One region of the Methylocaldum sp. GT1BB genome, then DNA from elsewhere that is predicted to be linked to it. Evidence: riboswitches for the same ligand, from Rfam matches in the RefSeq annotation. Region 1 holds a riboswitch; each other region holds the start of a gene.

Region 1 (3,747 bases):
GCGCCATACTTCGCCCACGCCCAGTTCAGTCCGCCCGAAACGGTCCTGAAAATGGCCGATCCGGGCTCGGAGTTCCCGTACGTACAAGCCATGTGGCGCTATACCCGTGGCGTTGCGGCGGCGGCCAAGGGAGCGCCGCAGGACGCGCGGCTCGAACTCGACGCCTTGACCGGGATCGCCAAAACGGCGGATTTTTCCGGATTGACGGAAGCCGGCGTCCCGGCGGCGGACATTGTTCGGATTGCCCAGGACGTGCTTTCGGCGCGCATCGCCCAGGCCGAAGGCGATCTCGGAAACGCCGCCGCCGCCTTCGAAAGAGCGGCGGCGCTTCAGGAAAAGCTGCCCTATATGGAACCGCCCTACTGGTACTACCCGATACGCCGTTCGGTAGGCGCGCTGCGGTTTCTCCAGGGCGATCTGGCGGGGGCGGAGCGGGAGCTCGATATTTCGCTCCGAGAAGCGCCGAATGACGCCTGGGCGCTCTGGGCGCTGACCGAGGTGTATCGAAAGCAGGGCAAGGACAGCGCCGCAGCAGACGCGGAACGGCGATTGACCAAAACCCGTGCCGATAACGGCGAACCCATCGGGATGGACCGGCTTTGACCGCCCCATGGGTTGGCGGAATTCCAGTCGAAAAAATGCTTCGAAACGATGATGCCGTTCTATGAGGAAGATCTCGCCTATGTTCATCACGTCGGCTTCCCCGATCTGGTGGATGGCGCCGGCGATGAGTTGCTGGCGCTGTTCCGCGCCGCGGGTCTCGATTCCGGCCTGATAATCGATCTGGGTTGCGGAAGCGGAACCTGGGCGAGGAAACTGCTGGAGCACGGATATTCGGTTTTGGGCGTCGATGTTTCCGCGCCGATGATCGAACTGGCCCGGCGTACAGCGCCCGAAGCACAGTTTCAAACCGCATCGCTGTACGATGTGGACTTCCGCCCTTGCGCCGCGGTCACGGCCCTGGGCGAAGCCCTGAACTATTGTGCCGACGGAGCGCCGTCGGAAGCGCGCCTTGACCGCTTGTTCCGGAACATCGCTTCCTGTCTGCCGAAAGGCGGCGTTTTCGCATTCGACATCCTTGTCCGCTCGGACGGCGAACCCATGCACTATCGCTCCTGGCGCAAAGGGCCGGATTGGGCGGTGTTGGTGGAGATATCCGAACAGCCGCAGGAAAACCTGTTGATTCGGGACATTACCGTGTTCAGGAAAGGCGGCCACGGCTACCGCCGTTCCGAGGAGCGGCACCGGATCGGCGTTTTGGGCGGCGCCCAAATCGAACGTCTTCTCGCCGGCGCCGGTTTCGAGGTGACCGTCTCACCCCATTACGGCCGCCATCCTCTGGCTCAACGACGCTTGGCATACATCGCCTACAAGAGATCGGATGAAGGACTGCTTCCTGAAGGATAGGCACGAGAACCGAAGAAACCAAGGTATCTTCAAGCACGCAGCGACCGTTTGTGCGGCCGGCAAATGATGCTGATTTGGCGGCCCAGACGAAGTCCAATAATCCATGGTCCGCTGAACGTAGTCCATGGATTACAAATATCGGGAAATATTCCCGCAAAAGCATGAATCTCGCAGTTTGTCCCGAATATCCCTGGTGTATTTGTCGATTGCCATCGAATAATTACGTTGTATGCCTTAAGCCTTGCGGGATTTCACAGGACAGACGATTAATGTCAAATAAGACAACAGATTATGATGATGTCATGCGCATTGAATTGTGGCATTTAACCTGCTCCCCACATAATGCGGTTTGTCGCGCATTGATATCCGCCATGGGCGCCGGGATACCTACGCATTAACGATACATTTGTTAATGCACTGATACTCGCTGCCTCTTTCCCGTGACATGCCTGTAAATTGGCATGTGTTCCCAGGTAAATTACGCTTTGCTTCCACCGTTCCCCGGTATTTTCAAATTACAGCTTGTTAGTCTCGGAATACCCCTGCTCACTGGCACGGTATCTGCTTTAGCAGCTTGACTTGCCCGATAAGAACGCCAGTTTTCGAGCCTTATTGTCATTGTCATTTCGGCGGTTCTTATCAGCGACGACTGGCGGTTGGGCGCATGCCTGTCCGTTGGCCCAGGATGATATCGGTCTCAGGGACGAGACGCCTTCGCCACCTCCGCCGCGAGGCGGACTCGGAAAGCCGCGGGTCTTGGTATTCAAGACGGCCGGGCCGCCTCTCCTGTGAGAGTTATTCAAGGGCTATGGATTTCTCGAGCCTGCCGCACAACCTCTCGATGTTTCAAATCACAGGAAAAAATCCATGCAAAAATTTGGGGTCAAGAAAATGCAGATCCGACAGACCATTCTCGCAGCGGCTGCCCTGATCATGGCCAATTCGGCCGATGCCGGTGTGTTGCACGGGGGAACTTTCAGCGTTACCTATGACAACCCGAACAACCTGTTGGAAGGACTAACCATCGGTCCTGGCGGGTTAACCGAATATTATGTCGCGAACTTCTTTCCCAAGGCGGTGGCCGATACTTACTCGACCATTGCGGATATCATAACGGTGCCCACCAACACCTACCCCGCGCCGTCAACGCTCGAATACGTCGTCAATCCCGCCGATCTGACCGGCACCGGAATTCCAACGGGCGCCGGCGGCCGCGCCAACAAGCCCACCACGTTGACCTGGGACGCCAGTCAGGATGCTTTGGTCGACTCGTCCGCCTTTATCGCCAACGGCCAGATCGGGTTGAACGGTGTCGTGATGACCCGTGGCAGTTTCACGGGTACATTGACGTCCGGAGATTACACCTTCGAATACAACGCGAATCGAAATGACGGCGTCAACAGCGGCTGGACCTTGTGGAACAACACGAGCTTCAGAACGTCCACTTACGATGCCCGCAACATCAGCGTTACCACCAATGGCGATGAATTGCTCATGACCGGGGAACTCTGGTGGTCACCCAATATGACCGCTTTCCTGTTCGGCGGCGACGGCTCGAACTCCGCCGGTAAAGCCGCTACCTTCACTCTGGTTTCGCCTGCCGTGGTTCCGGTGCCGGCAGCGGTCTGGCTGTTCGGCAGCGGCTTGTTAAGCCTGCTGGCCGGCGCCCGCCGAAAGTCGGTCCAGGCGGCTTTATCCGCTTGATCGCCGAATAGAGGCCGTCGACCCGGGCTGCCGAGCCGCCCGGGGGCCGTTTATCGCGTTTATCCGGCCAATCGGCCGGATAAACGCTCCCACCTTCGACCTGTTACGGACTTATCCTCATGACTACACGCCACCGACTCTCGCGATTCGGCAAAACTCTTGCACCCTGTTTGACATTTCTAGCCGCATGGTTGGCATTCCTTCCGGCAACGGCGACCGCCGCCACCGTTTCCGGCGGCGCATTGATCATGAACCTGGACCGGGATGCGCTGGCCGCCGCCGTCTCCTTGGACGCGACCGATGCGCCTTCCATATATCTGGAGGAATTTTTCGATGCACAAGCCGCGGCGGTGCGCAACAACGCGCAAATTTTGGAAGATCATATTGTGCCGGGCGTCGGCGAAATCCCGGCCACGGGTCTCGAATTCGCCGTCAACGGCGCTACCGTCGACGTCCCGGTCGGCCGGAGAACCAAGCCGACCACGTTGACGTTCGATCCGGGCGATTTCGCGGGCAGCGTCACCGGCGCGATCGGTCTTGGCGGCGTCAGCCGTTTCCGGATCGATACCGGATCGCCGAGCAACCGCATCGTCTCCGGAGACTACACGTTGGAATTCGATGCGGCCAACATCGATG
Region 2 (3,747 bases), 1.7 Mb from region 1:
TAAGTGGTGTCGAGGTCGAATACCTGCGACAAGGTCTCGCCGACCGAGGATGCCACGCCCCAACCGAGCAGGGTGAGATCGTCGGAGCCCAGCGGATTGTTTACCGGGGTCGGATCGGTAAAGAAGGTATCGTGCCTAGAAGCGCCGGCACCGGTATCCCAGCCGCCATAAAGCGCGTAGCCGAGTTTGAGGTTGGCGCCGCCGTCGGCAAGGTCGTCCGCCAGAGTGATTTTGAATTGCGATACTCCGGCATCCACGCAGCCCTGGGCGCTGCCGCCGCAGGACCAATGGATCAGGCCGAAGTCCGCTCCATGGCCCCAACCCTGTCCGCCGTTGTCGGGATCGGACCAGGAAAGGCCGCCGACCCGCAGCATTCGATCCGTGGGAAGGTCGGGATCGTTATTGTTGTTATAGTTGGCAATCTGCCGCTGCAGGCTGCTGCCGTTGGTGGATGTGGGCGTGCCGGTCTCGATGGTGCGGCCGGCCGCCGCCGCGCTGTGCATGCCCGCATACCACATGACGGGCAAACTCCCGGTATAGCCGACACCGCCGTTGGTCCAAACGCCGCTCGCGTCGGTGCCCGGCATTCCGTCGGCGCCGTTGATGCTGCCGCCGGTGCCGTCGCCGTAACCGGCGATGTTGAACGTGGCGTGCGCGTGAGCCTCGGGCGCAGCGACCAATGTTCCCCCGAGCATTCCCGCGAGGGCCAGTATTGTTGCCGTGGTTTTCATACTATGATTCGTCCTCGTCACTGTTAGTGGTCGTCCAAAAGCTCGTTAACAGTGATGTCCGCGGCGCTTCACCGTACCCAATGGAGCTGCGCCGCGGTCCTCCCCATCACACTAGGAGGCGGCTCGGCCGTCTCGAATACTCCATAGCATCGAGACCCGAAGCTTTCCGGCCCCGCCTCGCGGCGGGTGTGGCGATTCGGACAGACCTAACGGCGGTCCATCCCGACAAAGATCCCTCGGGCGATCCCTGCCAGCCGATTCCTTGCGAATCCGTGTGTATCGCGTCTTTTTATGAGCCCCCTAAGCGGCGGACCCGGCCTTTGCTGAAACAATAAATATGCCACTAAATAATCATTGCTAATCAAACAGATAAATCGCATGCAAACGCCACCGACGTGGCAAATCACGCAGTCTCATGGGTGATTCCACACAAAAGTTCCCCGCTTAGAGCGCGGAAAGGAAGGCGTGTACATACGTCGAGGTCTTGTTTCAGGCGGGAACGGCCATGACGTTCTTGCGGCGCTGTCCCAGCGTGACCAAACTCGCGAGGGCGCTGCCGAACAGCCAAACCGCCGCGGGGACCGGAACCGGTGCGGTGCTGATATTCAAGCTGTACTCCGCGATGTTCTGACTCCAGTTCCCCACGCCGGCGCCGCCCAGGTAGATGGAATAAACCTGACCGGCCAGGGCCAGAAAGGTCAAACCGTCTACACCGTCGACGGTGCCATCGTGAGTCAAGTAGCTCAGTCCTACGGTGCCGAACGGGTTATCGGCTTCGTAAGGTTTCGCGGGTGTGCATCCGGGGCAGTTCCAGGAGCCGTGATGAGAGTAACTGCCAGTACCGGAGTCCATGCCGGTGAAGACGGTGATGCCAAAGTTCTGAATGTCGTAGCCGGTTCCCGTAACCACCACGGGATTCAGTGTTACCCACATAGTTTCTTCGGCCTTGATCAAGCCAATATCGGTCTGATGTCTCCAGCCGGTCGGCCCGTTGGCTGTCGGAACTCCGCTGCCATTGACGCCTGCGTCCTGCCAGGCCCCGGCGCCGGTATCGATTTCCGCGGCGAAGCCGTAACGCGTTACCGCATCTGCTTTCGAGATTTCGAGCGTGTTGCCCGCCGAGTGAAGCTCGGCCGCCCAGTTCAGATGAGACGTACCGGCATAGCCGAAAGGCAGCGTGGTGGCACTGGCGGTTCCGACCCAACCCGGCGATACCGTCGGATAGGTCGGATTGCCTATACCCCCATAGTTCCAGCCGTCGGTGGCGGACAGCTCAGTGGTGGTGAAGGTGTTGTACATCGTATGCGCCTGGGCGCCGGAAACGGCGCCTACGGACAAGACGGTACCGGTGAGGGCCATGGCCACCGCTTTGGTCAGTTTGTTTTTGTTTTTGGACATAGGAAATTACCTCGTGCTGTTCTATGGAGTTGGTCTTTGTTTTCACATAGGCAGCGATGTCCGCAGCGCTCCCGTCAAAAGCGGAAGGCGCTCCGATCTCCCCATCACCGAGGGAGGCGGCCCGGCCGTCTTGGGATCAAATTCACAAGACCCGTGGCTTTCCGAACCCGCCTCGCGGCGGGAGTGGCAGGTGCAAAAGGGACTCCGCCCTGCTACGGTCTACGCTCCCCTTCCCCGGCAATGGTTTTCGGGTTTTCCGTAGCACAAAGCGCGTTCGAACCGGAATTCGGTCGAACCGGCCGATACCCCAAGAGCAATAAGCGCGCCTGAGGTAAACCGTTGATATAGCATTTTCCGAATCGGTGTAAGGGATTCGGATATGTAGGTCGGCAATCCCTTGCCGACGTATCGGCTCGGCGAAGGGCTTTGTCGGCAAGGGATTGCCGACCTACGTTCTTCCCTCCTGGAACGAATCCGTACACCGGGATGGAAAACGCTCTATAACGCTATTTCCATGACGGAAACGACGGAAGCTGCTGGATATCCCGCATTTTTATTACGGGTATTCCAGCATGTGGCGACCCAAATCATCCGGAGGGTCAGTCAGCCAGCTCTTTCACTACACCGTTTCAAAGCGGCGATCGGCTGAGGCCGAGGCGATGAAACGGCCGGATATCGCCGACACCGGCGCATGCCACATGGTGCGCCCAGCCTCGAAGGCAAGCTCGACCGCCTTGTCCCGCATCATGCGGCGACGGCCTTGTGTCTGTGCCGCCCGACGAATCCCATCCCGGCCAAAGCACTGCCGAACAGCCAAATGGCGGCCGGTATCGGAACCGGAGAAGACGTGATGTTCAAGACGTAAAGATCCTTGTTTTGATTCCAATTGGCTCCGCCGCTACCGCCCAGATAAATGGAATAAATCTGACCGGCCTCCGCCAGGAAGGTCAGACCGTTGACCCCGTCGACGGTTGAATCGTGGGTCAAATAAGTTACGCCGGTGGTGCCGAACGGATCGCTCGCGGTGAAATCTAAGCCTTGAATCGGGCTATTCCATGCCTGATGGTTCTCATAGCCGGTACCGGTGTCCATACCGGTAAATACCGTAATCCCGAAGTTGGCAATTTCCGAATTGACGGCGGAGAGATTCAGCGTGACATAAGCATCGCTGTGCGACATCAACAACCCGATATCGGTGGTGTGCGACCAGCCCTGAGGGGTTGCTCCCGCGTCGAGCCAGGCGCCTCTAGCTGTATCGATATCCGCTGCAACGCCATATCTCGCTTGCGCATCTGCCCTGGAAATTTCCAGCGAATCACCCGCGTTATGGAGTTCGGCCGCCCAGTTCAACGCCGAAGAACCGGTGTAACCGAACGGCAGCGTCGTCGGGCTAGCGGTTCCGACCCAACCCGGCGATACCGTCGGATAGGTCGGATTGTTTATACCGCCATAGACCCAGCCGTCGGTTCCCCCATCGGTAGCGGGCGTTCCGGCGTTGTAGGTGTTGTACATCGTGTGTGCCGATGCCTCGGCAACAACCCCTAAAGAAAGGGCCGAGCCGGCAACCGCCATTGCGATCGCCCTGGCCAATCTGGTTTGTTTCATATGAATCCCTGCA
Region 3 (3,747 bases), 1.3 Mb from region 1:
GGGCATCAATATCGTGGCGCCGCCGACGTTTGCTTTGTTGGACCTGGACGCCGGCGGCAACATCGTGCCTTCGGAATACGCCAGGAACGCCAAGGCCGCGGACCTGGATATCATCACCTGGACACTGGAGCGCTCCGGAATTCTCGCCGACGGTAATAATGGGTTCTATTTTCAGACCATCGATTCCGCCATCAAACGCGAGGGCGACGTAATGAAAGTGCTCGACGTGCTGGCGAAGGATGTGGGTATTCGTGGCGTCTTCGCCGACTGGGCCGCGACGGTGACCTATTACGCCAACTGCAAGGGATTGTAAGGGGCGCTGTAAACCCGATCACCGAGCGAGCGGGAGCGAGAAATCGAAGCCTCCGGCGGGGTTTTGTTGCGTGAGGTCCCAAGCCTGCATAGTTCATGAAAGGAGGGTGGGCGGAATCGAAAAGCCCTTAAAATTCAACTGCTGACATCGAATTTTTGAGGAGATTCCGCCGTGACCCATGGTACCGGACAACGTGAACTGTTCGCGCACGTGGCGCGCCGCCGGATCGGCTCATCCCGGACTTCGACACCGCCGATGATCTCGCGGCTCCCTGGCGCCAAGCAGCACAAACCCACTTTGCCGCCACCGAGGACAAACAACGGGTGTCGGCTAGCTCTTGTTGGAAGCCCTGCGCCGGAGGGGGCTCGCCGGCGCCGAACTGGCTCGCGCGCGGTGTTCGAGCCCGAGGGTGAAGTTCCTCAAGAGTTGTCGCGGACTTTACTCACTCGGCCGTCCTTGAAGCCGATAGCGACGCTGCGTCATGAGGATGATAATTGCAGCACTGGCCTCGGCCGTTCCGGCTGGCGGTCGGCTCGAGGAACCGGACCGGGATAAGCGCCGGCCCGGTTGTGACGTTCGGCTCGAGGAACCGGACCGGGATAAGCGCCGGCCCGGTTGTGACGTTCGGCCGCGCCGTCTGCTTCCGCAGTCAGCGAAGCAGATTTGCACCGAATCCTCGCCCATTCACCAAATGGGCTTGCCATGCGAGGCTCACGCAGCCAATTTGCTGGAACGGCGAGAGATGACGCTCATGCCGGCCAAGGCACTAGCGAGCAGCCAGAAGGCCGCTGGAACCGGTACCGCCGTCAGCGTGAGCGATCCATCCGCCTGGTAGAGAATGCTCGTCGATGTAACCGGTATGCCGCCGACGGAAGAGATGGCGGGAGGTGCGGTGGGGTTTCTGACGAACAGGGAGAACAACGACTGGCCGCCGCCGATGGTATCGGGATCGTATACCGCCGAATCATAGAAACTGGTGTTTCCGACGAAGGTAAATTCGCTCGAGGTTACGCCAAGACCGGAAGGAAACTGGGTGCTTACCGTGACGACCCCGGTTCCGCCCGTCACCGATCCCTTAAGAATATTGGTGCCGTCCGTGATGCCCGCATCACCGGTTACATCGCGATTGACGGCGCTGTCGAAAAACAGGTCCAGCGAGCCACTCAACACCTGGAAGTTGATGGTCCACAGCCCGTTGCCCAGATTCTGCGCGTTCGTGACTTGTGTTTGGAAAGCCGACTGGGTGGTCAACTCGTAAGAGACGTTCAGTTTGGGGTTGCTCACCGTGGAGGTGCCCAACTGATGGTTGGTGACGTAAGACTGGTACACGCCTGAATAGATGTCTCCCACCGTAATTTGGGAGGGATTGGTGATCGTGTCCGGTACGAGCAATGCCAGACCGCCGTCGCCCGCCGCGAAGTCGTAAGTATCGAAGGGACCGACCGCTTCGCCGGCCGAACCGCCCACGACGGTGTAGTCCGCGGTACCCACCCAGTTCGGCAAGGTTGCCGCACCGGCAGTACTTGAGAATCCGACGCCCGTCAAAGCGAGCGCCGAAATGATCTTACTTGGTTTCATCCGAATTACCTTTTCACTGTGTTGACGTTGAACTCACAGTGATGTCCGTGATTCTGCCCACAGGTGGTGAGCGGTGCCACGGTCCTCCCCATCACTCGGGAGGCGGCCCGGCGATCTCGACAAACGCGAGACCCGTGGCTTTCCGGCCCCGCCTCACGGCGGGTGTGGCTCTTCGGCAAACACGTTCAGCTGGTCCTACAGCTTGACGTGACCGGTAACCGACCTAAGCCTCCTTGCTCATTTTTTCGAAATACCCGGTCAAATTAAGCCGAGACTGTTACACGTCAGTTAATGATTGGTTAAATCTATGTAATCAATTTATGACAAATGACTCGTCGGAGACCGATTAGGTGGATTCTGTCCAGTCTCCTTCTCCATGAGCCAGTGAGCCAGGCTCAAAAAAGTGGACACCATCAATCGCGTAAATCCGGTGATTGGTGGTGGAACGAGATGGCGAAATTACCGAGACAGCCGTTCAAGGCCGAGCTTCGTGCGCAGGTGATGAGATGAGCCAGCGAGGGGAAACCATTCGTGCTGGAAGCGGCGCGGCGGCAGCGGATGGCGATAGACCGAAGGCACTCTGCCGATACGCCAGGTCGAATCGGCGGATCAGGTCCCGCTTGGTCCCCGGCCGCCTGCATCCGTTGGTCAGGCACCTCGAAAAACTTCGAGGTGCTCGTAAGCCAAGCCCAAGCCGCGTTTGGGCTTGGCGAAGAGAAAAACCGCCGGGAAGGCCTTGGTTCGGAGCCTGATCACGTTTCCGCCAGCCGTACACCGGCCCGCGTCCACACGAAGAGCCGAGCGAATTGGGACGGGTTAGCTTTGGCAACGGCTGGGATCAAAGCCTATCTTCGTAGACTTAGAGCGTTTTCATCTCGCTCGTACGACAAAACAGGCTTGGCGGAAGTCGTTGGCGCCTTCGGCTCGGGTGAATGGATTCAAGCCTTCGTAGGTCGGCAATCCTTTGCCGACAAACCCGTTGGCCCAACGGCTATCTTCGTAGACTGAGTGCGCCGATCGTACAACTTTTTCGGCATGCACTCCGCACCACCAGCCCCGAGATCCCGCTGGCGAACAGCCAAAAGGCGGCCGGTACGGGAACCGCGCTGGACTGAATGCTCAAGGACAGACCGGCATTGGCGGCGAGCGGCCCCGAGAGGCTGAAGAACAATCCTTGATTGGGTTCGGACGGATTGCCCAACACGCCCAAATCAATATTTCCGGCGTACAACGCCTGGAAATTGAGCGTCGCCAGAGTCAGTGTCTGATGCGCCGGAAGATTGGGGATGCCGGGGAAGGCCGATCCCGCCAAATCCAGTCCGAGCAGGCCGCTGTCATCGCTGAAGGACGGCGAATACGTGACGCCCGTGAACTGAGCGGCGGTACCGTTCAGCACCGTGTCGAATCCGAACGCCAGCAATTCATCGGAAGCGTCCAACCCATCGAAGGCCTGAGTCAACGTTAAATCGATACTGAAGCTGTCGCCAACCAGCACGGGGGCATTCCCGACAAAATTGAGCGACACCACGGCCGAGTGGGAAGGGGCCACGGGCAATAGCCCCAGAATGGCAATTGCGAGGCGGGCTTTAAAAGTCAACATCGTTTATCTCCAGTTAGGGGAAAGGGCCGCCTCGTTGCAACGAGGCGGCCGATCGCTGTTTAAAGTCCTGCCTTGACACGATAGGCAGCATAGTGGCCATACCAGCGCTGGTAGTCGGCATAGGTCACGCAGCCGACGCCGTCGTAGTTAGCCTCCGCCAAGTAGCCGGATTGGCCCGAACACTTGCCCAAGGCGGAGCGGAAGCGGTTCTGGTCCGCTACGTCGACGTCGCCGTCCTTGTCGAGATCGCCCGGCA
Region 4 (3,747 bases), 1.4 Mb from region 1:
ATGCTGCCCGCGCTGCTTGGCCGACCACAACCCCTCCGCATTGAAGCTCATGGTCGGCGCTAGATCGGTCCGCGCGGCGGCCGGCCGGATATCGCCGATCAGATTGTCCAAAATCAGCGGTTCGGATTCCGGGGCGGGATAGTAGGCCAGGACCATGTGCGGCTCCATGCGGCTCAGCTGTGGCCGCCAGACCCGGACATAAGTGACCCGCAATCGGTCGGGAGCCACTCCTGCCGCTCGAAGGGTGAAATATTTGGCCAGGGCGAAATCCTCGCAGTCGCCGCCGTTGGCGGCCAGGAGTTCCACCGGAGTCGCCCAGTAGTCGCGGCGCGCCCATTGGTCAGAGTCGGAGATGTTCGGCAGCCGGTTGAAGAAATCGTTAACCTGCGCCAGCTTCTCGTGCTCGCCGGCACCACCCAGATGCAGAACCAGGTCGCGCCACGCCGACAGACGTTCCACCGCCGCAAGGCCATAGCGCTGGCCGACCAGTTCCAAGGTTCGTGCATTGGGGAGCAGGTCCATTTCGACGCCCGCCACGGCAAGGACCGCAAAAGCGGCGCTCCATAAAAATAAGCGTTTCAAGAGCTATCGGGGGTGATTTGAAGGAAGCGTATCTTGCCCCATCTCGGCGAAATTTCGCCACCTCATATCCCGGTAGTCGATCGTTTTTCACCGAAGTATAGCGATGCGGCTTGGGAAACCGCCCGTACCTCTAAGTACCTATCTCAGTAGGCCGTTCGCCCTGAGCCGAGGCGAAGGGCCTGTCCTGAGCAGAGTCGAAGGGTTTTTGAAACCTACTGGGAAGGCTCTAAATGTAGGCCGAAACGAGCGGCCGTAGATCGGCAATCCCTTGCCGACGAAGGCGTTCGGATGCAGGCCCGGCTAAGCGTCAGCGCTTGATGGCAAACGGTCGCTGCTATACAGGTCAGCGGACCGCCATTCCGGTATGGATTTTCGCTGGCTCCCAAGCTTCCGCCTGGGAGCTATACCCGAGCAGCTCGAGCTTCTCGAAACATCATTCGAATCGAGAAGCGGGAGCTTCTCAACGTCGGTTCCCAAACGGGAGTTCGGGAACCAGCCTAACGACGGAGGCATGCCGGATCAATCGGTTGCGGGCCGGCTGGCACCGAACCGCGGAGTAGGTCGGGAATCCCTTCCAATCGCAAACGGTGTCTCCAATCGCAAACGATCGGTTCGGGAGCACCGAACCGATCCTTCCAGGAGCGCCGGAGCCACCCTTCCAATCGCAAACGGTCGCTTTAATCGCGACCCTTCCCGACGGGATTTGTCGGCAAAGGATTGCCGACCTACCGACCCGATGCGCCGGGCAAGGCGCTCGGAAGAAGTCAGGTCCGGCGGTGCCCTTCCTCGATTCCCCCGCCTTCATGTTGCGAATCCGTAAAGTCGTTCAGCGAAAAAGCTACAGCCGGGGCAGCTTGCAATCATCTGCGACTTAAAGTTTTGAAAAAAAAACACAGCACGCAAATGTAATCCAAAACAAAGACTTAGTTGATGCGCGGGAGCCGTGCGTTGAGTTTTTTCAAAAAATTTCATCGGTGTCACACAAACTTAACTTGGTTGTAAAAAAGCGACATTAAAGTCTGTCTCGCCTTCAAAGGGACGGAAGAAAACCGCAGTGCGGTTCAGTTGCGGCCGGGGAGCAGGAGCCCGGTCCAGGAGGGTTGCTAGGACAAAGCCACACTCGTCGCGAGGCGGGGCCGGAAAGCCACGGGTCTTGATTGCAAGATAGCCGGGTTGCCACACCAACGTTGATGGCAGCCCGGCTTTTTTGTTTTCGGTGCCTGAAAAACGGCACAAAAAAGCCGGTCGCCGAAAAGCGACCGGCGAAAACGGCCCTGCAGATAAACCTTGAGAAGACGTCTGCAAGGTATTTTCAACCGCAATTTTAAACAAGGCATGGAAATGAACAAACTGAAAGCGATTACCGCCGGCGTGCTATTGGCTTTGGGCGCCACCGGCGCAGAAGCGTCGATTAGCGATGGGCAGTATCCGAACGTGGGCGAATTGTTCGTGTCGATTTTCGATCCCAGCGCGAACGGCGGCCTGGGTCGCACCTACTTCCGCGATCTCGACGTTTCACTCACTGACGTGCTGAACGCCGGTTCGAACTGGGCGTTCAGCGTCAATCTGGGTGCTGACGCCAATTATGCCGGCTTTGCCGGCAAGGCAGACCTGCAGTACAACATCGCCGCCGTGTACACCCTCGACGAGGGCGGTGCCAATATCGATCAATGGGGTATTCTGGCTACCGGGTCTTCGTTCAACGGCGGTTTCGGTAATGTTTTATCCACGATTACCAACATTCAGGGCTATATCAGCAAACTGAACACCGCGCTGGGCGACAACGTGTCGGGCGTCGTGGATAACGGGCTGCCGCAGTCCTGGGACGACGGCAACTGGGGTCCGCTGATGGGCGCCGCTCCCAGCGTGTTCGCCTCCACCGCCGGCGGCGTCGACCTGGCAACCCTTTTCTTCCACGTGACCAATAACACCGGCGACGACAGCGACGGCATCGTCAATCAGATTGCCGGGCGCTGGCTGCTGTCGAGCAACGGCACCCTGGAATTCGGCCCGGCCGGCTCCTCTCCGGTACCGGTTCCCGCGGCGATCTATCTGCTTGGCTCCGCTCTGGCCGGCTTGACCCTGGTCAGCCGCCGCGGCCAGAAAGCGTAATCTCCCAAATATCCTTAACGGAGAAAATTCGATGAAAGTCAATCGTTTGTCTGTCGCCATGGCGGCAACGGCGCTGCTCGGCGCCGGCGAAGCCTTCGCTCTCGCTCCCGGCGCGGCCGTGGATATCGAAATCTGGGCATCCGGCGCCACCGCACAGGACAAGGGCGTGGAAGCGCTCTTTTCCGAACTCTGCGTGGCCGGAACCCTGGATATCTACCGCGACAACGCCAACGCGTCCAAGCCGGGAGCGCAGCACTCGGCTTATTTCTGCCGGCTCGACTCCACCAAGGTGACCGGCCTCGGCACCGTAAATCCGAACGTGTTGTTCCACAAGCGTTCTCAGGGCGGCTCGGCGCAGGGCGTAACGCCGCTGATTCTCGATCAGGCGATCACGCACATGGAGATCAACAACGGCAACTGCACCAAGACCGCGCCCGACAGCTTCTACCGCTGCCGAGTCAGCAGCGCGGGCGACACCATTCTGCACGAGTCGGATCTCGGCGTAAGCGACGTCAACCCGGATCTGTTCCGCGGGGTCAACGCGCCCAGGGAGGACGGCGTGAAGCAGCCGGATGTCACGACCGCCCAGGTTTCGAGCTTGCTGGACGTGACCCCGGCCGCGGGCCTGGTGTTCGGCATTCCGGTAACGCTGTCTCTTTATACCGCCCTGCAGGACGCGCAGATGGACCAGGGCCGGATCCCCGCCGGTTGCGCGCTGGGGGATGACAGCAATCCCGATTGCATGCCCAGCCTCAGCTCCGAGCAAGTGGCTTCGCTGCTGGCCGGCAAGGTGCAGAACTGGAACCGGTTCAAGGTTCAGATCGGCGCGGCGTCCGTCAACTTTTTCGACAATTATTCCGGCGGCATGAATCTGACCGACAACAAGGTGGCCATCTGCCGCCGCGTCGACGGTTCTGGCACGCAGGCGCAAGCCAACGCGGTGTTCCTGAACAATCCGTGCATGAGCGGCGCGGTCAATCCGGTGGGCGGTACCAATAACTTGAGCGGACCGATCGTGCCCTCGACCAACCTCGCCCTGAACGGCGTCGGCCA

Evidence for each region. Region 1 has a riboswitch for cyclic di-GMP ahead of ACR2TX_RS03455 (hypothetical protein). Riboswitches for the same ligand answer to the same signal wherever they lie in the genome.
Region 2: another riboswitch for cyclic di-GMP. It lies ahead of ACR2TX_RS19335 (VPLPA-CTERM sorting domain-containing protein); the one in region 1 lies ahead of ACR2TX_RS03455 (hypothetical protein).
Region 3: another riboswitch for cyclic di-GMP. It lies ahead of pepA (flocculation-associated PEP-CTERM protein PepA); the one in region 1 lies ahead of ACR2TX_RS03455 (hypothetical protein).
Region 4: another riboswitch for cyclic di-GMP. It lies ahead of ACR2TX_RS09660 (VPLPA-CTERM sorting domain-containing protein); the one in region 1 lies ahead of ACR2TX_RS03455 (hypothetical protein).

The regions. Positions count from the first base shown of each region.
Region 1 covers NZ_CP194902.1:487,194-490,940, forward strand. Annotated here, with positions in the region: gene ACR2TX_RS03445 (hypothetical protein) at 1-603, shown strand, start outside; gene ACR2TX_RS03450 (class I SAM-dependent methyltransferase) at 652-1,407, shown strand; cyclic di-GMP riboswitch class I at 2,114-2,192, shown strand; gene ACR2TX_RS03455 (hypothetical protein) at 2,275-3,111, shown strand; gene ACR2TX_RS03460 (VPLPA-CTERM sorting domain-containing protein) at 3,231-3,747, shown strand, end outside.
Region 2 covers NZ_CP194902.1:4,047,945-4,051,691, forward strand. Annotated here, with positions in the region: gene ACR2TX_RS19330 (hypothetical protein) at 1-731, opposite strand, end outside; cyclic di-GMP riboswitch class I at 846-934, opposite strand; gene ACR2TX_RS19335 (VPLPA-CTERM sorting domain-containing protein) at 1,221-2,129, opposite strand; cyclic di-GMP riboswitch class I at 2,242-2,327, opposite strand; gene ACR2TX_RS19340 (hypothetical protein) at 2,749-2,877, opposite strand; gene ACR2TX_RS19345 (VPLPA-CTERM sorting domain-containing protein) at 2,874-3,734, opposite strand.
Region 3 covers NZ_CP194902.1:4,495,114-4,498,860, reverse strand. Annotated here, with positions in the region: gene ACR2TX_RS21410 (glycerophosphodiester phosphodiesterase family protein) at 1-313, shown strand, start outside; gene pepA (flocculation-associated PEP-CTERM protein PepA) at 1,025-1,891, opposite strand; cyclic di-GMP riboswitch class I at 1,990-2,070, opposite strand; gene ACR2TX_RS21400 (hypothetical protein) at 2,883-3,491, opposite strand; gene ACR2TX_RS21395 (ExeM/NucH family extracellular endonuclease) at 3,551-3,747, opposite strand, start outside.
Region 4 covers NZ_CP194902.1:1,839,310-1,843,056, forward strand. Annotated here, with positions in the region: gene ACR2TX_RS09655 (transglutaminase-like cysteine peptidase) at 1-582, opposite strand, end outside; cyclic di-GMP riboswitch class I at 1,686-1,763, shown strand; gene ACR2TX_RS09660 (VPLPA-CTERM sorting domain-containing protein) at 1,924-2,694, shown strand; gene ACR2TX_RS09665 (hypothetical protein) at 2,726-3,747, shown strand, end outside.